Proteiniborus sp. DW1: one gene and its partner. The main gene of each other region encodes a partner of the protein of the gene in region 2 in a complex. Links are inferred from orthologs where the notes say so. Each region holds a gene or a part of one and is shown on either strand. Other genes may lie near its edges.

What was found.
Region 1: the proteins of DW1_RS02295 (region 2) and uvrB are in contact, whole or in part, in a crystal structure (PDB 7EGT), measured with the Thermus thermophilus proteins. The link is inferred for Proteiniborus sp. DW1 from one-to-one orthologs. Residues at the interface, in WP_096412145.1 of Thermus thermophilus: His654, Arg656, Phe657, Gln666, Asp668, Glu669, Lys680, Arg681, Leu682, Ser683, Lys685, Tyr686, Ala687; in WP_096411307.1 of Thermus thermophilus: Glu23, Leu25, Arg26, Asp27, Gly28, Glu29, Arg30, Phe31, Arg55, Glu326, Asp327, Phe328, Glu379, Ser382, Gln383, His398, Gly400, Arg401.

The regions. Positions count from the first base shown.
Region 1 is NZ_FMDO01000044.1:84,974-94,033, reverse strand. What follows is about bases 3,980-6,904. They hold uvrB (excinuclease ABC subunit UvrB), read left to right. Parts: upstream 3,980-4,417; coding sequence 4,418-6,391; downstream 6,392-6,904. Other genes in these bases: uvrA (excinuclease ABC subunit UvrA), read left to right, coding at 6,452-6,904; DW1_RS11575 (hypothetical protein), read right to left, coding at 3,980-4,196. In the rest of the region: DW1_RS11585 (murein hydrolase activator EnvC family protein), read left to right, coding at 1-1,095; DW1_RS11580 (S41 family peptidase), read left to right, coding at 1,325-2,548; more of DW1_RS11575, read right to left, coding at 2,610-3,979; more of uvrA, read left to right, coding at 6,905-9,060. UniProt on the Escherichia coli protein: The UvrABC repair system catalyzes the recognition and processing of DNA lesions. A damage recognition complex composed of 2 UvrA and 2 UvrB subunits scans DNA for abnormalities.
Region 2 is NZ_FMDO01000007.1:206,068-216,035, forward strand. The notes cover bases 2,673-6,505. They hold DW1_RS02295 (UvrD-helicase domain-containing protein), read left to right. Parts: upstream 2,673-2,999; coding sequence 3,000-6,305; downstream 6,306-6,505. Other genes in these bases: DW1_RS02290 (dipeptidase), read left to right, coding at 2,673-2,784; ligA (NAD-dependent DNA ligase LigA), read left to right, coding at 6,321-6,505. Outside these bases: DW1_RS02280 (solute carrier family 23 protein), read right to left, coding at 1-1,099; DW1_RS02285 (hypothetical protein), read left to right, coding at 1,485-1,778; more of DW1_RS02290, read left to right, coding at 1,846-2,672; more of ligA, read left to right, coding at 6,506-8,312; DW1_RS02305 (ABC transporter permease), read left to right, coding at 8,993-9,913; DW1_RS02310 (ABC transporter permease), read left to right, coding at 9,928-9,968. UniProt on the Escherichia coli protein: A helicase with DNA-dependent ATPase activity. Unwinds DNA duplexes with 3'-5' polarity. Translocates on single-stranded DNA with 3'-5' polarity. Initiates unwinding more efficiently from a nicked substrate than double-stranded DNA.

The DNA of each region.
Region 1 (9,060 bases), on a different replicon or contig from region 2:
GCTATTGTGATTTTTGTAGGCAGCACTACAGCATATGCTAGTGTTGATAGTCTAAATAAGAAACTTAGTAATACCCAAAAAAAGATAAATCAAGTCAAAAAAGAGAAACAAGAAAATAAAAAGAAGATTGATAACACTAGTAAAGAAATAGCTAGACTAGACAAGCAGGTTGAACAAACTAACAACGAGCTTGAGGAAATACAGAGGCAGCTAAATGAGTTGAGTGAAAATATTGAAATTACAAAAAATAACTTAAAAGAGGCAGAGAATAATTTAGCTAAAAGAAGTGATACATTTAACTCTAGACTTAGAGTAATGTATAAAAATGGAACAGTAGGATATTTGGAAGTTTTACTTGGGGCTAAAAATATTAGAGACTTTATGACAAGAATAGACATGATAAAAAGCATAGCAAACCACGATGTGGATATGCTTAAATATATGAAGGAACAAAGAGATATAATTGAGCAAAATAAAGTAGCGCTTGAGGCACAACAAAGTTCTGTGGAAATGGCAAAGAAGAATATGGAAGTTAAAAAGAGAGAGCTTGAAGTAGCAACTCGAGCAAAAATAAATCTAATGAAAGACTTAGAGAAGGAACAAGAGGCTTTAGAGAAAGCCGAAGATGCTTTTCTTGCTGAGGCAAAGGCTCTAGAAGCAGAGATTAGAAAGAAGCTGAGCAGCGGGAAATATGTAGGTGGAGTTATGATGTGGCCTGTACCAGGTAACACTCGAATCAGCTCTCCTTTCGGCTATAGAATACATCCAATATTAAAGACTAAGAAAATGCATACAGGTATTGATATCCCAGCAAATTCAGGAGTTCCTGTAAAGGCAGCAGGCGAAGGGACAGTACAGTTTTCAGGTACTCTAGGTAGTTACGGAAAATGTGTAATTATAGATCATGGTGGTCAAATAGCGACCTTATATGCACATAATTCTTCATTATTAGTTAAGGAAGGACAAAAAGTAAATAAAGGTGATACCATAGCTAAGATAGGAAACACAGGAATGTCAACTGGACCACACTTGCATTTTGAAGTAAGGAAAAACGGAACATATGTAGATCCAATACCATATGTTAAAGGAAAATAAGGGCAACAAGGCCCTTTATTTTTTTATAGCATATAGAAAAGTCCTACTTGAATAATCTTACATAAGAGAGCTTTTTGTTAATTAGTTTCAATAGAAGTCTTATTTTAACCTAGCCTGAAAAATAAAAATGCAAATTACTAAGTATATTTTGATAATTTAGACACATAATGGTATAATGTTTACATGAATTTAATAAAATAGATAACATAATGCTTATAGAGGTGACAATATGATTTCTAAAAAGAAGGCGACAGTTGGTGCAATCTTACTTATTTTAATAACTAGTATTTCAACATTTGTAGCTAGCAATATGATACAAATTTCTGTTAAAGAAAAAGTTGTTATTACCAAAAATGAATACAATGAACTTACAAGAGTTTATAAGAAATATTCAAAAAATATGCTCTTAGAAGATATCATTAAGGAATATTATTTGAGGGATGTAGATGATGAAATATTATTAGAAGGACAGCTGAGAGGACTATTTGCTTCCATGGGAGATCCTTATTCAGTTTATATGCCAAAGGATGAATTTAAAAGTTTTATGGAGCATACTATGGGAGTATTTGGTGGCATAGGAATATATGTAGGAGCAGGAGAAGATAATCTGATAACAGTAGTATCACCTATAGAGGGTACTCCTGGAGAGAGAGCCGGGATAAAGTCTGGCGATAAGATAATTAAAGTAGATGGTAAAGAGTTTACTGCAGAGAAAATGGATGAAGCAGTTAAGCTTATGAAGGGTGAGCCTGGTACGGATGTTACTATAACTATTAGAAGAGACAGTGAAGGCAAGTCAGAAATTTTGGAAAAAACTATTACAAGAGAAGAAATTAGAGTGAAAACCATTAAAGCTAGCATGCTGGAAAATGATATTGGATATATAAGGATTACATCCTTTGATGAACAGACACATAAGGATTTTACAGCTAATTTAAAAGCCCTACAAAATAAAGGTATGAAGGGCCTAGTAATAGACTTAAGAAATAATCCAGGTGGGCTTTTAGATGTATCTGCTAAGATAGCAGATGAGCTTATGGGAGAGGGGACAATTGTATATACAGAAACAAAGAAAAAAGAAAGGGAATATTTAAAATCTGACAAAAAAAAGTTGGGATTGCCATTAGTTGTTTTAGTGAATGAAGGCAGTGCAAGTGCATCTGAGGTAGTATCAGGAGCAATTCAAGATACTAAGGTAGGCACTATAGTTGGAACTAAAACATTTGGAAAGGGTATAGTGCAGAGAATAAAAGAATTATCTGATGGTTCAGGCTTTAAAATAACGGTGTCAGAATATTTTACTCCTAATGGAAGAAATATTCAGGGCATAGGAATAACTCCTGATATTATAGTAGAAATACCTGAAGATGTCGAGGTAATAGGGGTAGAAAACCTAGAACAAGATACGCAGCTACTGAAGGCAATTGAAATCATAAAAGATAAAATTAAGTAGCATATAGTGTGTTGACTGTGAGCCAAATATAATAGTTTGAATACAAAAAGGATAGCTAAGTTTAGCTATCCTTTTTAGCTGATGTAAGTATATCAAAGTTAATACCATATATAAAATCTGAATCTGAATTTTCAATAGGCGGAACAATATTGAAAAATCCTGTATTTAAGCTAGGGCTATAGAAAATGTTTTTATCTAGAACTTGACCCAATAACTTAGCTTCATCATCCTTTAGACTATACAAGTATACTGAAAAGTCGGTGGAAGAGCTATTTTTAGCTATCACTAGAATATTTTCATCATCAATTATAGTAAACTTTCTGACATCTAAGTCTAAAACTATCTTTTCATCATGCTCTTCAATATCATACATATATAGCTCAAACTTATCTTCTTTATCAAGCTTTCTGGTGTATAATAGTTTATCCTTGCTTAAAAACTCACCATTAAATCCTCTATCTATCTTTTTCAATCTCTTTTCGTTTTCCTTAATAAAGACATCTGATACATCCTTAGAGTTATCTTTTTCTATAAAGATAAAATTGTCTCTATACGAATCAAACCCAGTAACATTCATTCTTACATTAAAAAGAATTTCAGGATTATATTTAGAAGTATCAAATAATAGTACAGTTGACATTTTATCTTTATCGTTATTTACACCATAAAGCAAATTATTATCTTTCCATTCAACACTCCAAGTGTGTTGATAATCCATTGGAGTAATTTTTTGTGTATTCTTATTTTTTAAATCTACAATATATAAATCTGAAAGTGTTCCATTATGCTCAATAATTGCTAACTTGCTAAGGTCAGGACTAAACCTTGTAGAATATATGGTGTTAAGAGTGGAATATATCTTTTGCTTTTCTTGACTATGAATATCATATATCCATATGCTTTCCATGTTTGAGTTTTCCACAACTTCTTTTTTAACATATGCTAATAGCTTGTCACCTGCGAGGTCTAGTATCTTGCCTTTGTCTATTGTAGTTGATAGCAATATAGGCTTTGCTTCAATAATCTCACCACTAGTTGAATTTACCTTTACATTGAGCATATATATAGGGCTACTAGGATTATCTTTCATAAAAGTGTTATTTAGGGTTATTTCCCACATGTATTCATCTTTGTCTTTGATAAGGTTTACGTTCGGCATAGTATTATCAGTGTAATTTAGCTGAGTATGTATTTTACTAAGAGCTTGAGATTTATCAAATTTTAAAGCAATAGGAGAATAGTTAGTAGGTATTATATTGAATTTTATATCCTCTAATTCTCTTTTCTTTATGCCGTTAATTTCAACTGTAAATTGTGGAACTACTATATCTGTTTTTCCCCATTTCTTTTCTACTGAAGTGTATATATTTATTTCATTATTTACTCTAGATATACTATCAATGTTAGCCATTGAACATTCAACAACTCCCAAATTTACCAAAAAAAGTCTTTCGTATTCTTTCTCAAGTGCTTTAACATTTGGTATAATAGATTGGAAACCTTTTGATAAAACAGTTTTATCTATCTTATAGTCAATATTTGACTCTGATAAAACAGATATGCTTGAATCAATTAGGGGTGCGTTGTTCTTAGGTGTGCAAGCTGTCAAAGTTAATATCATTGATAAGTATAGTATTTGTTTTTTCATCTAAAAACTCCCTCCTAGCACTACTTTTATATATTCAACAATAAATCTGAATACCCTGCCTAGTTAAAAAAAATCTTTTTAAAATTATATTTTTTCGTATATTGACTTATATAGGGACAAAATATATAATAGGAAACGAACAAATGTTCCAAATAATTATAAATATAGTTTTATTTTCTTTGTGGTATATATTATTTATCATCACTAAATGAGGTGATACTATGAATAAATTTAAAATCAGGTCTGATTTTAAGCCAACGGGAGATCAGCCCAAGGCTATCGAAAAGTTAGTTTGTGGAATAAACAACAAGCTTATGCATCAGACTCTTTTAGGAGTAACAGGCTCTGGAAAAACTTTTACAATGGCAAATATTATTGAAAAGACTCAAAAACCAACTCTAGTGATAGCCCATAATAAAACATTAGCAGCACAGCTTACCAGTGAATTCAAAGAGTTTTTCCCAGATAATGCTGTAGAATATTTTGTAAGCTATTATGATTATTACCAACCTGAGGCATATGTACCTCATACAGATACTTATATTGAAAAAGACGCATCTATAAATGACGAGATAGATAAGCTAAGACACTCAGCTACTGCTGCTTTATTCGAAAGAAGAGATGTTATAATAGTAGCCAGTGTTTCCTGTATATATGGTTTAGGAGACCCTATTGATTATGAAAACTTAGTTTTATCTCTAAGACCTGGCATGATAAAGGATAGAGATGAGATACTAAGAAAGCTTATAGATATACAGTATGAAAGGAACGATATTAATTTTGTAAGGGGGACCTTTAGAGTCAGAGGAGATGTCATAGAAATATTTCCCGCATCTTCTAACGAAAATGCTATTCGAGTTGAACTATTTGGAGACGAAGTAGAGAGATTAACTGAGGTCAACGCACTAACAGGAGAAATAATCGGGACAAGAAGTCATATCTCTATATTTCCTGCTTCACACTATGCTACTAGTCCTGAGAAAATAGAGAGAGCAATTAAAAGTATAGAAGAGGAGTTAGAAGAAAGAGTAAAAGAATTGATAGCAGAAGATAAGCTTCTAGAAGCTCAGAGACTAAAGCAAAGAACAATGTACGATATTGAGATGCTAAGAGAAATGGGATTTTGTCAAGGTATAGAAAATTACTCAAGACACATTAGCGCTAGACCACCTGGAAGCAAGCCATATACATTGTTAGACTATTTTCCAGATGATTTTCTAATGTTTATAGATGAGTCGCATGTAACTATACCTCAAATCAGAGGAATGTATGCAGGAGATAAATCTCGAAAGACTACATTAGTTGATTATGGATTTAGACTTCCATCAGCACTAGACAATAGACCTCTTCAATTTGAAGAATTTGAAAAGCATATTAATCAGGTTATATATGTAAGTGCTACTCCTGGTTCTTATGAGTTGGAGCATTCTCAACAAGTTGTAGAGCAAATTATCAGACCTACAGGACTATTGGATCCAGTGATTGAAGTTAGACCTACTAGAAATCAAATAGACGACCTAGTTAAAGAGATAAATATTAGAGCAGAGCGTAATGAAAGAGTTTTAATTACTACCCTTACTAAAAAAATGTCTGAAGATTTAACAAACTATTTTAAAGAAATAGGGATAAAGGTAACTTATTTGCATTCAGATATTAAGACTATTGAAAGAATGGAAATAATCAGGGATCTTAGAATGGGTAAGTTCGACGTTTTAGTAGGTATTAACCTGTTAAGAGAAGGATTAGACTTACCTGAGGTTTCATTAGTGGCCATATTAGATGCTGATAAGGAAGGATTCTTAAGATCTGAAACATCAATGGTACAGACAATAGGTAGAGCAGCTAGAAATGCAGATGGTAAGGTTATAATGTATGCTGATAGCATCACTAATTCAATGAAAAGAGCTATAGATGAAACTAATAGAAGAAGACATATACAAATCGAGTATAACAAAGAACATAATATCGTCCCTCAAACTATTAAAAAAGGAATTAGAGATGTTATAGAGGCCACTAAGGTTGCAGAAGACTATGACAAATATGGATATGACAAGGAAAAAGAAATTAATAAGGATGAACTAATAGCTCTGATTAAAAACCTAGAGATAGAAATGTTTGAGGCAGCAGAGAATTTACAATTTGAAAGAGCAGCTGAATTAAGAGATAAAATCAGTGAGTTAAAGGGTAAACTGTAAAAGAGCTTTAAACGAAGAATCTAGAATCTAAGTACTCATTTAAGAAAAACGAGGTGCAATATGTTAAAAGATAAAATAATAATAAGAGGAGCTAAAGAAAACAACTTAAAAAATATAAATATAGAGCTTCCAAGGAATAAATTCATTGTACTAACAGGTTTAAGTGGTTCAGGAAAGTCCTCCTTAGCATTTGATACCATATACGCAGAGGGACAAAGAAGATATGTAGAAAGTCTTTCTGCTTATGCAAGACAGTTTTTAGGACAAATGGAAAAGCCAGATGTAGAATATATAGAAGGACTGTCGCCTGCTATATCAATAGACCAAAAGACAACAAGCAAAAACCCTAGATCTACAGTTGGTACAGTAACAGAAATTTATGACTACCTAAGGCTTCTATATGCTAGAATAGGTACTCCTCACTGTTATAAATGCGGAAAAGAGATTGCGTCCCAATCAATAGACCAGATGGTAGATCAAATAATGTCACTAGAAGAAAGAACAAAACTTCAATTACTTGCTCCGATTATTAGAGGACGTAAGGGAGAGCATCAAAAAGTACTTGAAAGTATTAGAAAAGAGGGCTTTGTCAGAGTTAGAATAGATGGAGAAATGATGGAGTTAAGTGATGACATAAAGCTTGAAAAAACTAAAAAACACACAATAGAAGTAATAGTAGATAGAATAGTAGTCAAGGAAGGAATAGAGAAGAGACTAACAGATTCCTTAGAAACAGCCTTAAAGCTTTCAGATGGACTTGTTATAGTAGATGTACTGGAAAAAGAAGAACTACTATTTAGTCAAAAGCTTTCATGTCCTGACTGTGGTGTAGGAATAGAAGAATTGGCACCAAGAATGTTTTCATTCAATAGCCCTTTTGGAATGTGTCCTACTTGTAATGGACTAGGAAGTCACATGAAAATAGATCCTGAGCTCATTATTCCTAACAAAAATATATCTATAAATCAGGGTGCCATAGCCCCTTATGCAAATTCTTCTGATGACACATATTATATAAAAATGTTTAGAGCTATTGCAGAATACTATAAATTTGATTTAGATGCACCTATTGGAGAGGCACCAAAAGAATTAATAGATGATATACTCTACGGCACAGGAGAAAGAGAACTAGAATTTGAATTTGATAGCAGATTTGGAGGGTGGAAAACCTTTAAGGCGGCTTTTGAAGGTGTAATACCTAATTTCGAAAGAAGATATAGCGAAACAAACTCTGATTATATGAAGGATAAAATAGAAGAATATATGAGTATCATCCCATGTCCTGATTGCAATGGGAATAGATTAAGGCCAGAGATACTTGCAGTTACTGTAGGAGGACTTAACATATCTGAGTTTACAGATATGTCAGTAAGACAGGCAATAGATTTTGTAAATGAATTAAAGCTTACTGAAATGCAAGAGAAAATAGCTAATCAGATACTTAAAGAGATAAAAGAAAGACTAAACTTTCTTGTAGATGTTGGACTAGATTATCTTACACTGTCAAGAAATGCCGGGACTCTTTCAGGAGGAGAGGCACAGAGAATTAGACTAGCTACTCAGATAGGTTCAAGTTTGGTAGGTGTACTATATGTATTAGATGAACCAAGCATCGGGCTTCATCAAAGAGACAATGATAAGCTATTAAAAGCTCTTAGAAATTTAACTGACTTAGGTAATACTCTAATAGTAGTCGAGCATGACGAGGATACTATGTATTGTGCTGATCATATAGTAGATATAGGACCAGGTGCAGGTGTTCATGGTGGATATATAATAGCAGAAGGAACTATTGACGATATTAAAAAATGTGAAGAGTCTATTACTGGACAATATTTAAGCGGCAAAAAGAAAATAGAGGTTCCAAAGGAAAGAAGAAAGCTTAATGGTAAATGGATTGAAATAAAAGGTGCCTCAGAAAACAATTTGAAAAATATAGATGTTAAGATACCTCTTGGAGTATTCACATCTATTACTGGTGTTTCTGGATCAGGGAAAAGTACTTTAGTAAATGAAATACTTTATAAAAGCTTGGCACAGGAATTGTATAGATCTAAAGACAAACCTGGAAAGCATAAAAAAATTCTTGGAATTGAACATATAGATAAGATTATTGAAATTGACCAATCACCTATAGGAAGAACTCCAAGATCGAATCCTGCAACATATACAGGAGTGTTTGACCAGATTAGAGACTTATTTGCTATGACTCCTGAGGCAAAAGCAAGAGGATATAGCAAAGGAAGGTTTAGCTTTAATGTAAAAGGAGGAAGATGTGAAGCTTGTAAGGGAGACGGTATATTAAAAATTGAAATGCACTTCCTTCCAGATGTGTATGTTCCTTGTGAGGTATGCAAGGGCAAGAGATACAATAGAGAAACCCTACAAGTTAAATATAAAGGCAAAACTATCTCTGATATTTTAGATATGACAGTGGAGGAGGCCTTAGAATTCTTTGATAGTATACCAAGCATAAAGAGAAAAATAGAAACTATGTATGAAGTTGGATTAGGCTATATTAAGCTAGGGCAACCTTCAACACAACTTTCAGGTGGAGAAGCACAAAGAGTAAAGTTAGCTACTGAGCTTAGCAAGAGAAGTACAGGAAAGACATTATATATTCTTGATGAACCTACAACAGGACTTCATATAGCAGATATACACAAGCT
Region 2 (9,968 bases):
CTGTAACTACTGATGCTAGACCGGTTCTACCGCCAGCTGCTATTCCTGCTGTTGATTCAACATAAGTTGATGTTGTAGTAGTTCCTAAGAATGAGCTTAATGTTGTAGCTATAGAGTCAGATAATAAGGCTCTATTCATATTTCTTACTTTTCCATCTGGCTCAATCATATTTCCCCTTTGGGCAGTTCCTAAGAGAGTTCCTATGTTATCAAACAGGTCAACGAAGCTTATTGTCATAACAACCATACCTATATTGATTAGAGCACCTATAAATCCACCCTCACCATTTCCTAGTAATCCTGCAAAGTCCCATTTTAAGAAAGTTGGTGCTATTGATGGTGGAGCACTAAATAATTTGATACCTTCAATATTAGTTATACCCATTGGGATACCTATAATAGTAGTTAGAATTATTGATATAAGCATTGCACCTGTAACATTTTTAGCCATAAGTATAGCTGTTATTACTATACCTATTAATGTTAACAGTACAGCTGGGCTTGTAAAGTCACCAAATCCAACTAAATTAGCAGGATTTGAAACGATAACGCCACCACTTTTTAATCCGACTAATGTAATAAATAGTCCTACACCTGCTCCTATTGCAGTTCTTAAATTCATTGGTAGGGCATCAATTATCTTCTCTCTTATTGAGGTTACAGTTATTATGATGAATAAAATACCAGAAATAGCAACAGCAGCAAGACCTTGTTGCCAAGTATAACCTAAGTCTACTACTACAGTATAAGCAAAAAATGCAGTTAATCCTAGTCCAGGAGCTGTAGCAAATGGTAATTTAGCAAATATACCCATTTGTAAAGTTCCGTAAGTTGATATTAAACAAGTAGCAGTAAAAAGAGCACCAACAATTGGATCATTGAATATTGTAAGTGCATTAGCTTCGTCTCCTAATAAACCAGGTACATTCATACCTGCTGCTTTAAGTAGATTCGGAATAACTAACAGAACATATGCCATAGTAACAAAAGTAGTTATACCTGCGATTATTTCGGTTTTTACATTTGTACCGTATTTAGTTAGTTCGAAATACCTTTCGACAAATGAGCCAGATTTTCCTTTTTGATTTCCCATCTTCATTCCTCCCATTATTATTTTGAGTAATTTTTTAAATTTTATGTTACTTTAGACGAAGTTAACTTTTATCACATGAAAAACGTTAACACACGATTTACATTTTAACAGTTATAATTAAGATTGTAAACAATAAAAAAATCCAATAGAAATAAATTTTAAACAGCAGACTGTTAAAAAGGAATTATTCTGTTAATATGAAGAAAGTTAATAACTTGTATTTTAAGCTATTTGAGGATGCTTATTTCTAATAAAACAGCAGCTGTCAAAAGGTCATTTTTTTCAAATGATTTTTAATGGCTATTATAAAAATTATGATGGAACATTTTCTTATAGATTATAGTCTATTTTAGAGAAGCAGATATACTAATTTTATTAAGGGGGAGATAAGATGAAAAGGAGGATACTCTTACTATCTTTACTTGTTTTATTGGGAATATTTTTATTGACAGGGTGTATACCTGGAGATGGAAGTTATACTATAAGCAAACCAGCAGGATTTTTATCTGGAATATGGCATGGTTGGATTGCTCCAATTTCATTAATAGTAGGTATATTCAAGTCTGGTGTCAGAGTTTATGAAACAGTAAATTCTGGCTGGTGGTATGATTTTGGCTTCTATATAGCAATAATAAGCGGATTTGGAGGCATTTCACTTAGTAGAAAGAAGAAAAAAGGTGAATAGCAGTATTTTACTGACTAAGTGAGAATACAAAAATATACCATAACAAACTTTGAAGGAGCTGAAAAAGATGCGACCAGTTGATATGCATTGTGACACAATTTTAGGACTTATGAAGGATAAAGAAAAACTAGAGCTATTTAAAAACGACTTCAGTATAGACATTAGAAAAATGAAAAAAGGGAACTCATTAGCTCAGTTTTTCGCTATGTTTGTATATTTAAAATCAGGAAAAGATCCAATGGAAACTTGCCTTGAGATGATAGATAAGTTTTATGTTGAGCTTGAAAAGAATTCTACTCATATTTCTCTGGCAACTAACTATGGTGAAATTATGAAAAATGACAGAGAAGGCAAAGTGTCCGCTGTGCTTACTATAGAAGAAGGCGGAGCTATAAAGGGAAAGCTTCATAATCTGAGAAACTTCTATAGATTAGGAGTTAGGGCTATAACTCTTACATGGAACTATCCAAATGAAATAGGGTTCCCTAATACTAATTATGAGCATAAGGATAAGGGACTAACTAGCTTTGGAGAAGAAGTAGTTCATGAGATGAATAGGCTTGGAATGTTAATAGATGTCTCACATATTTCTGATCAAGGATTTTATGATGTAGCCAGACTAAGTTCAAAACCATTTATAGCTTCTCATTCTAATGCAAGAGCTATTAAGGAGCATTCTAGAAATCTTGACGATAACATGATAAGAGCTCTCTCGGAAAAGGGAGGGGTTATGGGAATCTGCTTTGAAAGAGATTTTCTTGGAGAAAGTGAAAAAGCTAGAATAAAAGACATGATTAGGCACATTAAGCATATCAGAAATGTTGGAGGAATAGATGTCATAGGATTAGGCTCAGACTTTGATGGTTGTCATCCAGATGGAGAGATTAGTAATATCGGAGAAATTGAAAAGCTAGCTTATGCCTTAAAGGATAATAATTTCACAGAGGATGAAATAGATAAGATATTTTATAGGAATGCTTTAAGAGTTATTAAGGATGTGTTGTAGACTAATGTAGGTAGAATTTGGATACTAATATAAAAAACCTTCTATAAATCAATTTAACTTATAGAGGGTTTTTTTATATTCCTCCTTCAATTATTTTACACTTTCCTATATAATAGGGTATAGTATAATAGGAATATCGTACAAATGTTCGCCAAATATTTCTATTAAAATTTATTGTTCGCTATAGGATAAGAAATGAAAGGAGTAACCTATTGATGAATTTTCTTGATGGACTTAATGATAAACAAAGAGAGGCGGTATTGACTACAGAAGGGCCACTGTTAGTTCTTGCTGGTGCAGGAAGTGGAAAGACCCGAGTACTTACTCATAGAATAGCATACATAATTGAAGAAAAGGGAGTAAAAGCAAGCAATATACTTGCACTTACCTTTACTAATAAAGCAGCTAATGAAATGAAAGAGCGAATTAGTAGACTAATAGGAGACGAGGCTGAGTATATATGGGCTGGGACATTCCACTCAATATGTGTAAGAATACTTAGAAGAGATATTGAAAAGTTAGGATATGGGAAAAGCTTTGTCATATTTGATACAACAGATCAAAAGACCTTAATTAAGGATTGTATAAAGCAACTAAATTTAAGTGAAAAGCACTATGAACCTGCTTCGATTATGGGATTTATAGGTTCTCAGAAAGACAATTTAATAGAGCCAGATACCTACATAAACCAACATTATGGGGATTATAGAGAAAGACAAAAAGGAGAAATATACAGACTCTATCAGCAAAGATTAAAAGAAAACAATGCATTAGATTTTGATGACCTAATCAATAAAACTATAGAGTTATTCAGACAGTTTCCAGACATACTGGAGTTTTATCAAAATAAGTTCAGATATATTCTAGTTGATGAGTATCAGGATACAAATAGGGCTCAATATACACTTATTAACCTATTGTCAAAGAAATATAACAATATCTGTGTGGTTGGAGATGACGATCAATGTATTCTTCAAGGTATGATGGTTAATACACCAGAAGGTAACATACCTATCGAAGAACTGACAGAGGGGCAAAAGATCTACTCTCCTTCTGGTTGGGGTAGAGTTTCGGAAGGGACAGTGGAGAAAAAGATTAAGAAAGAATACTCAGGTCCAATAATAAAAATTAGAACTCAAAATGGAAACGTTATTAAGACAACTCCTAATCACATTATGTTTGGGAAACTAAACGTAAAACCAGGAGTATATTACGTTTACCTTATGTATAAAAAAGGGAAAGGGTATAGAATAGGACAAACACAAGGGGTTAGAAGCAGAGAAGGAGAGATCGTCAATGGTTTAATGGTGAGATTAAACCAAGAGCATGGTGACAAGATATGGATTCTCAAAATATGTAGCAGTAAAGAAGAGTCAACTTTTTATGAACAGTTATATTCGTTTAAGTATGGAATCCCTACTACTGTATTTCATGATGTCGGTAGGGGAATAACATTGACTCAGAAATATATTGATGAGTTATTTAATGAGATAGATACAGAAAGCAACGCAATTAAATTAATGGATGATCTCTTAATTTTTGAAGATTTCCCACATCACAGAGCTAATGGAGTAATTAGAGGAGGGGCGATTAGAAGACTTATAAATTTAACCTTTTTTGGAGGAAGAGTTACAGGTATAGATAAAGGATGGAATAGTCATAGGATCGCATTTAACACTTCTAGTGATGAATTAGAAAGCAAGGCAATTAGGGCAGGATTTCCTGTAAGAAAGGGACAGCGAAACACTTGGAGAATTGAAACAGAAAGAGTATTTTATGATGAAGCTAATGAATATGGAAAAAGCATTCAAGAACTAGATAGTGATATAGAAATAGTTAGAAGAGCAAAATTAACTGAGCAAGAAAGTTTTTATTATATGCCAGCTTCACACATTAGACCATCTATGAGTATAGCCAGTTACGAGGGTGGTAAAATTGTTGAAGACATTGTTGAAGAGGTTTCGATTGAAGAATATGATGGATATGTATTTGACATCTCTGTGCCTAACTTTAGACAATATTTATGCGAAGGGATAGTCGTTCATAACTCTATATATGGATGGCGCGGGGCTGATATTCGAAACATTCTTGACTTCGAGAAGGATTATAAGAATACAAAGGTCATAAAACTTGAGCAAAATTACCGTTCTACGAAGACAATACTAAATGCTGCCAATCAAGTAATAGAAAATAACGAGGGCAGAAAAAGTAAAAGACTGTGGACTGCAAATGATGAAGGATGTCCAATAAAGGTTTTCAGCGGTGCTAATGAACATGAAGAAGCAAATTTTATAGTAGATAAAATAAAAGAATTATCTGCAAAAGAAGATAGAAAACTATCAGATTTTGCTATTTTATATAGAACTAATGCCCAATCACGTGTAATAGAGGAAGCATTTTTAAAAGCTAATCTTCCTTATAAAATAGTAGGAGGACATAAATTCTACGACAGAAAAGAAATAAAAGACATAATAGCATATTTAAGGCTAATTCAGAACCCAGTAGACAACTATGCATTTAAGAGAATAATAAATGTACCAAAAAGAGGTATAGGAAAGACAACATTAGATAGACTAGAGCAATACAGCATAGAAAAAGAAGATAGTATGTTCGGAGCAATGCTTGAATGTGATGAAATTCCAGGGCTTACTCAAAGGGCAAAAGACAGTCTAAATTCCTTTTCTACATTAATAAGAAAGTTTATGGCAATGAAGGAAATTTTCACAGTAACAGAATTAATAGAAAATGTAATAGATTCTATTGGCTATATAGAGGAAATACAACAGGAGGAAACTGTTCAAGCAGAATCTAGAATAGAGAATATTAAAGAGTTTTTATCTGTAGCTGTTAGCTTTGAGGAAACCAGTGAAGATAAAACCTTAGAAGGATTCTTAGCAAATATATCACTGCTTTCTGATTTAGACAAAACAGATGATACAGATAGAGACACTGTTACTATGATGACTCTTCACAGTGCAAAAGGATTAGAGTTTCCAGTAGTTTTCATGACAGGAATGGAAGAAAACCTTTTTCCAACATCTAGAGCCTATTTCAATGAAGACGACTTAGAAGAAGAAAGAAGACTATGCTATGTAGGTATTACAAGAGCAGAGGAAATGCTATTTATGACAAGAGCATTCAGCCGTATGATTTACGGTAAAACGGGAGTTAATTCCATGTCTAGATTCTTAAGAGAAATACCTGATGAACTAATTGAGGACCTTAATGAAAGTCGGACGAATAAATCATCTAGTGTTTTTTCTGTATCATCTACTAAAACATATAATAGCATGTCCCCAAAATATTTTACTGGATACACCATAGAAAACACTAGAAAAACTCCTAAGGATACTAATCTAGATATAAAGCCGGGTTCAAAAGTCAACCATAAGGTTTGGGGTATAGGGACAGTAGTACAGGTCAAAGAATTAGACAACGACAAAGAAATTACAATAGCTTTTAATAGCCAAGGTGTTAGAAAGCTTATGCTTTCATTTGCCCCTATAGAGGTAATTAGTTAAGGAAGGTGAACTTTTTTGGATAAACAGAACAGAATAAAAGAGCTAGTGGATATTTTAAACGAGCTTAATTACTATTATTATACACTAGACAGCCCAAAGGTCAGTGATAAGGAATACGATTTGCTTTATGACGAACTATTAAGTCTTGAAAGTGAAACTGGTATAATACTCCCAGATTCACCTACTCAAAGAGTAGGTGGAGAGCCACTTGAAAAATTTGAAAAACATAGACATTTAGGCAGCTTATGGAGCTTAGATAAGGGGCAAAGCTTTGGAGAACTTAGAAGCTGGGATCAAAGAGTCAGGAAGCTAATAGAGCAGTATAACCTGGTTCATGATGAAAAGCTGCCACAGCCAACTTATGTAATGGAATTAAAATTTGATGGATTAACTATTAATCTAACCTACATGGACGGCAAGCTGGCCCAAGGAGCTACTAGAGGAAATGGAATCACAGGCGAGGCAATACTACCTCAGCTTAAAACAATAAAATCCATACCACTTAGTATAGACCATAAGGGGACTATAGAAGTACAAGGGGAAGGATTAATGCCGCTTTCTGCCCTTGAAAAGTATAACGAGAATGCAGCAGAGCCTCTTAAGAATGCAAGGAATGCTGCTGCTGGTGCTTTAAGGAATCTTGATCCAAAGATTACAGCTGAAAGAAATCTAATAGCTTATTTCTATAATATAGGCTACACTGAAAGCCTTAACTTCAATACCCATGTAGAAATGATAGAATTTTTGAAGGAAAACCGCTTTCCTGTAAATGAGTATTTTAGACTATTTAATAGTATAGAAGAAGTTATAGAAGAGATTGAAAAAGTTAAAGAAGATAGAAAGGGACTAGATATACTTACTGATGGTTTAGTAATCAAAATAAATGACATGAGGACTAGGGATGCTCTAGGGTATACTCAGAAGTTTCCAAGGTGGGCTATAGCATATAAATTTGAAGCAGAGGAAGTGACTACAAAGCTGTTAGGTATAGAGTGGAATGTTGGAAGAACTGGAAAAGTGACACCAACAGCACTTTTGGAGCCAATTGATATTGGAGGAGTTACAGTAAAGAGAGCGACACTTAATAACTGGGATGATATTCAAAGAAAAAAAGTAGCTATAGGCTGTAGAGTATGGATAAGAAGGTCTAATGATGTAATACCAGAGATAATGGGAATTGTAGAAGAAGCCCAAGAAGATATAACTGAAATAGCAAAGCCTGAAAAATGCCCATCATGCAATAGTGAGTTGGTTCAGAATGGAGTACATATGTTTTGCCCTAATTCTCTATCCTGTAAGCCACAGCTTGTGTCAAGATTAGTTCATTATGCAAGTAGAGATGCTATGAATATAGAAGGCTTTAGTGAAAAGACTGCCTCTCAACTTTTCGAGGAGATTGACTTAAAGGATATACCTGGCCTATATGAGCTAAAGTTTGAGGATTTGATAAACCTAGAAAGATTTGGACCTAAAAAGGCTCAAAATCTTTTAGATGCTATTGAAAAAAGTAAGGATTGTAGCCTAGATTCATTCGTATATGCCTTGGGAATACCTAATGTAGGTAGAAAAACAGCAACTGATCTGGCAGATGAATTCAAATCCTTAGACAAAATAATGGTTGCTACTTATGAAGAACTCATTAAAGTACCTGACATTGGGGATATAATAGCTAACAGTATAATCGAATTTTTCCATGATGAAAAAATACTAGATAGTATTAATAAATTGCTATCAGAAGGAATCAATATTAAATATGAGCATGAGGAAATAGAGCAAGAATCCATTTTTACTGGTAAAACAGTGGTCATAACAGGTACTATTGAAGGGTTTAGCAGAAGTCAGGCAGAAGCTTTAATCAAAAAAATGGGTGGTAAGACTTCTGGAAGCGTAAGTAAAAGGACTGATTATGTAATTGTAGGAGAAGATGCTGGCTCCAAGGCTGATAAGGCTAGGGAGCTAGGTATAAAGATAATAACAGGAGAAGAATTTTTAGATATAGTAAAATAATTGATATAATAAGACAAAATATTCATAGTATTAACAAGAAAATGCAAGATGTGGCAATACATCCTGCATTTTCTTGTTTTATTTTAGAAAACGCTGTTGAATTATTTTTTTATTACTAGTATAATATTTTGTTATAAGCGGTTCTTTTAAATTGACATATTCAGTCATTTAGACGGACTTATACTAAGTATTGATTTTTTTCAATTCTATTTATTCTAAAACTCTAGAATGGGAAATATAGCTAATTTGCTTAAATGTTAATTTTATTTAATAATTAGCAAAAGTTTTTTTAACAGTCATAGTCAAAAAATAACAAAAAAGATATTTAATACCTACCGCTCTTCCTTTGAAAAACTGCTGTTTATAAAAAAACATGGCAATGAAACGGCATAACCATGAGATTGTTACATTTTGTTAACAATTTATTTAACTAGATTTAATTGAAAAGTGGATAAATATGATGTATCATTAATAAAAGTTTTAAAAGTTCTGACAATTGGTGGATGCATTTCATATCATACTTATCTTAGTCTTAGCGTAGTCTTACCTAAGAGTTCACTTTTTACTTCAGGTTTCAAAGAAAGTTTCCAATGTCATGTTATTTTTAATTAACTCATTAGAAAGGGGAGAGAGTTTTTTATGCTTTTTAATGTTCAAAAAAGAATTTTGGAGGTGTATTCATGTTAAGGTATACTTTAAAACGAGGACTCATAGCCCTTATAACTATCTGGGTAATTATAACAGTTACTTTTTTCTTAATGCGTGCAATACCTGGAGATCCATTCACTAACGAAAAGAAAATTCAGCCACAAATCATGGAAAACTTAAAAAGAAAATATGGCTTAGATAAGCCTCTAATTGTTCAATATGGAACATATCTTAAGAATCTGCTTAAAGGTGATTTGGGAGATTCTATGAAGTACAAAACAAGAACTGTTAATGATATGCTAAGAACTTCATTCCCTGTTTCAGCTAAACTTGGACTCATGGCTGTAGCTTTAGGAGCAGGTTTGGGAATTAGTTTTGGTATTATAGCAGCACTAAATAGAGGAAAGATATTTGACTATTTTGTCATTCTACTTGCAGTTGTAGGAGTTTCAGTCCCTGGATTTGTGTTTGCAGCACTATTCCAGTATTGGTTTGGGGCAAAGCTTCAATGGTTTCCTGTAGCTAGATGGGGCACTTGGAAACATATGGTATTGCCGGTTGCAGCCTTAGGATTTACTATGATTGCATATATTGCTAGAATGATGAGAACTAGTATGTTAGATGTTTTAAGTCAGGACTATATTAGAACTGCTAAAGCAAAAGGACTTTCTAGAGGTGCTGTTACTTGGAAGCATACAATTAGAAATGCCATACTTCCAGTGGTTACAATAATAGGTGTTAGTATTGCTGGGGTTGTAGTTGGCTCTTTCGTAGTTGAGTCAATATTTGCTGTACCTGGTATGGGTAAATATTATGTTCAAAGTATTCAGCAAAATGATTATACATTGATAATGGGAACAACAATATTCTATGCTGTTATCCTTGTTGTTATGATGTATTTAATAGATATCGTATATGGACTAGTAGACCCAAGAATAAGATTAGATGATTAAAAGGGGGGAAAGAAATGGCACAAATTAGTATTGAAAAAGACATGTTTGAAATAGT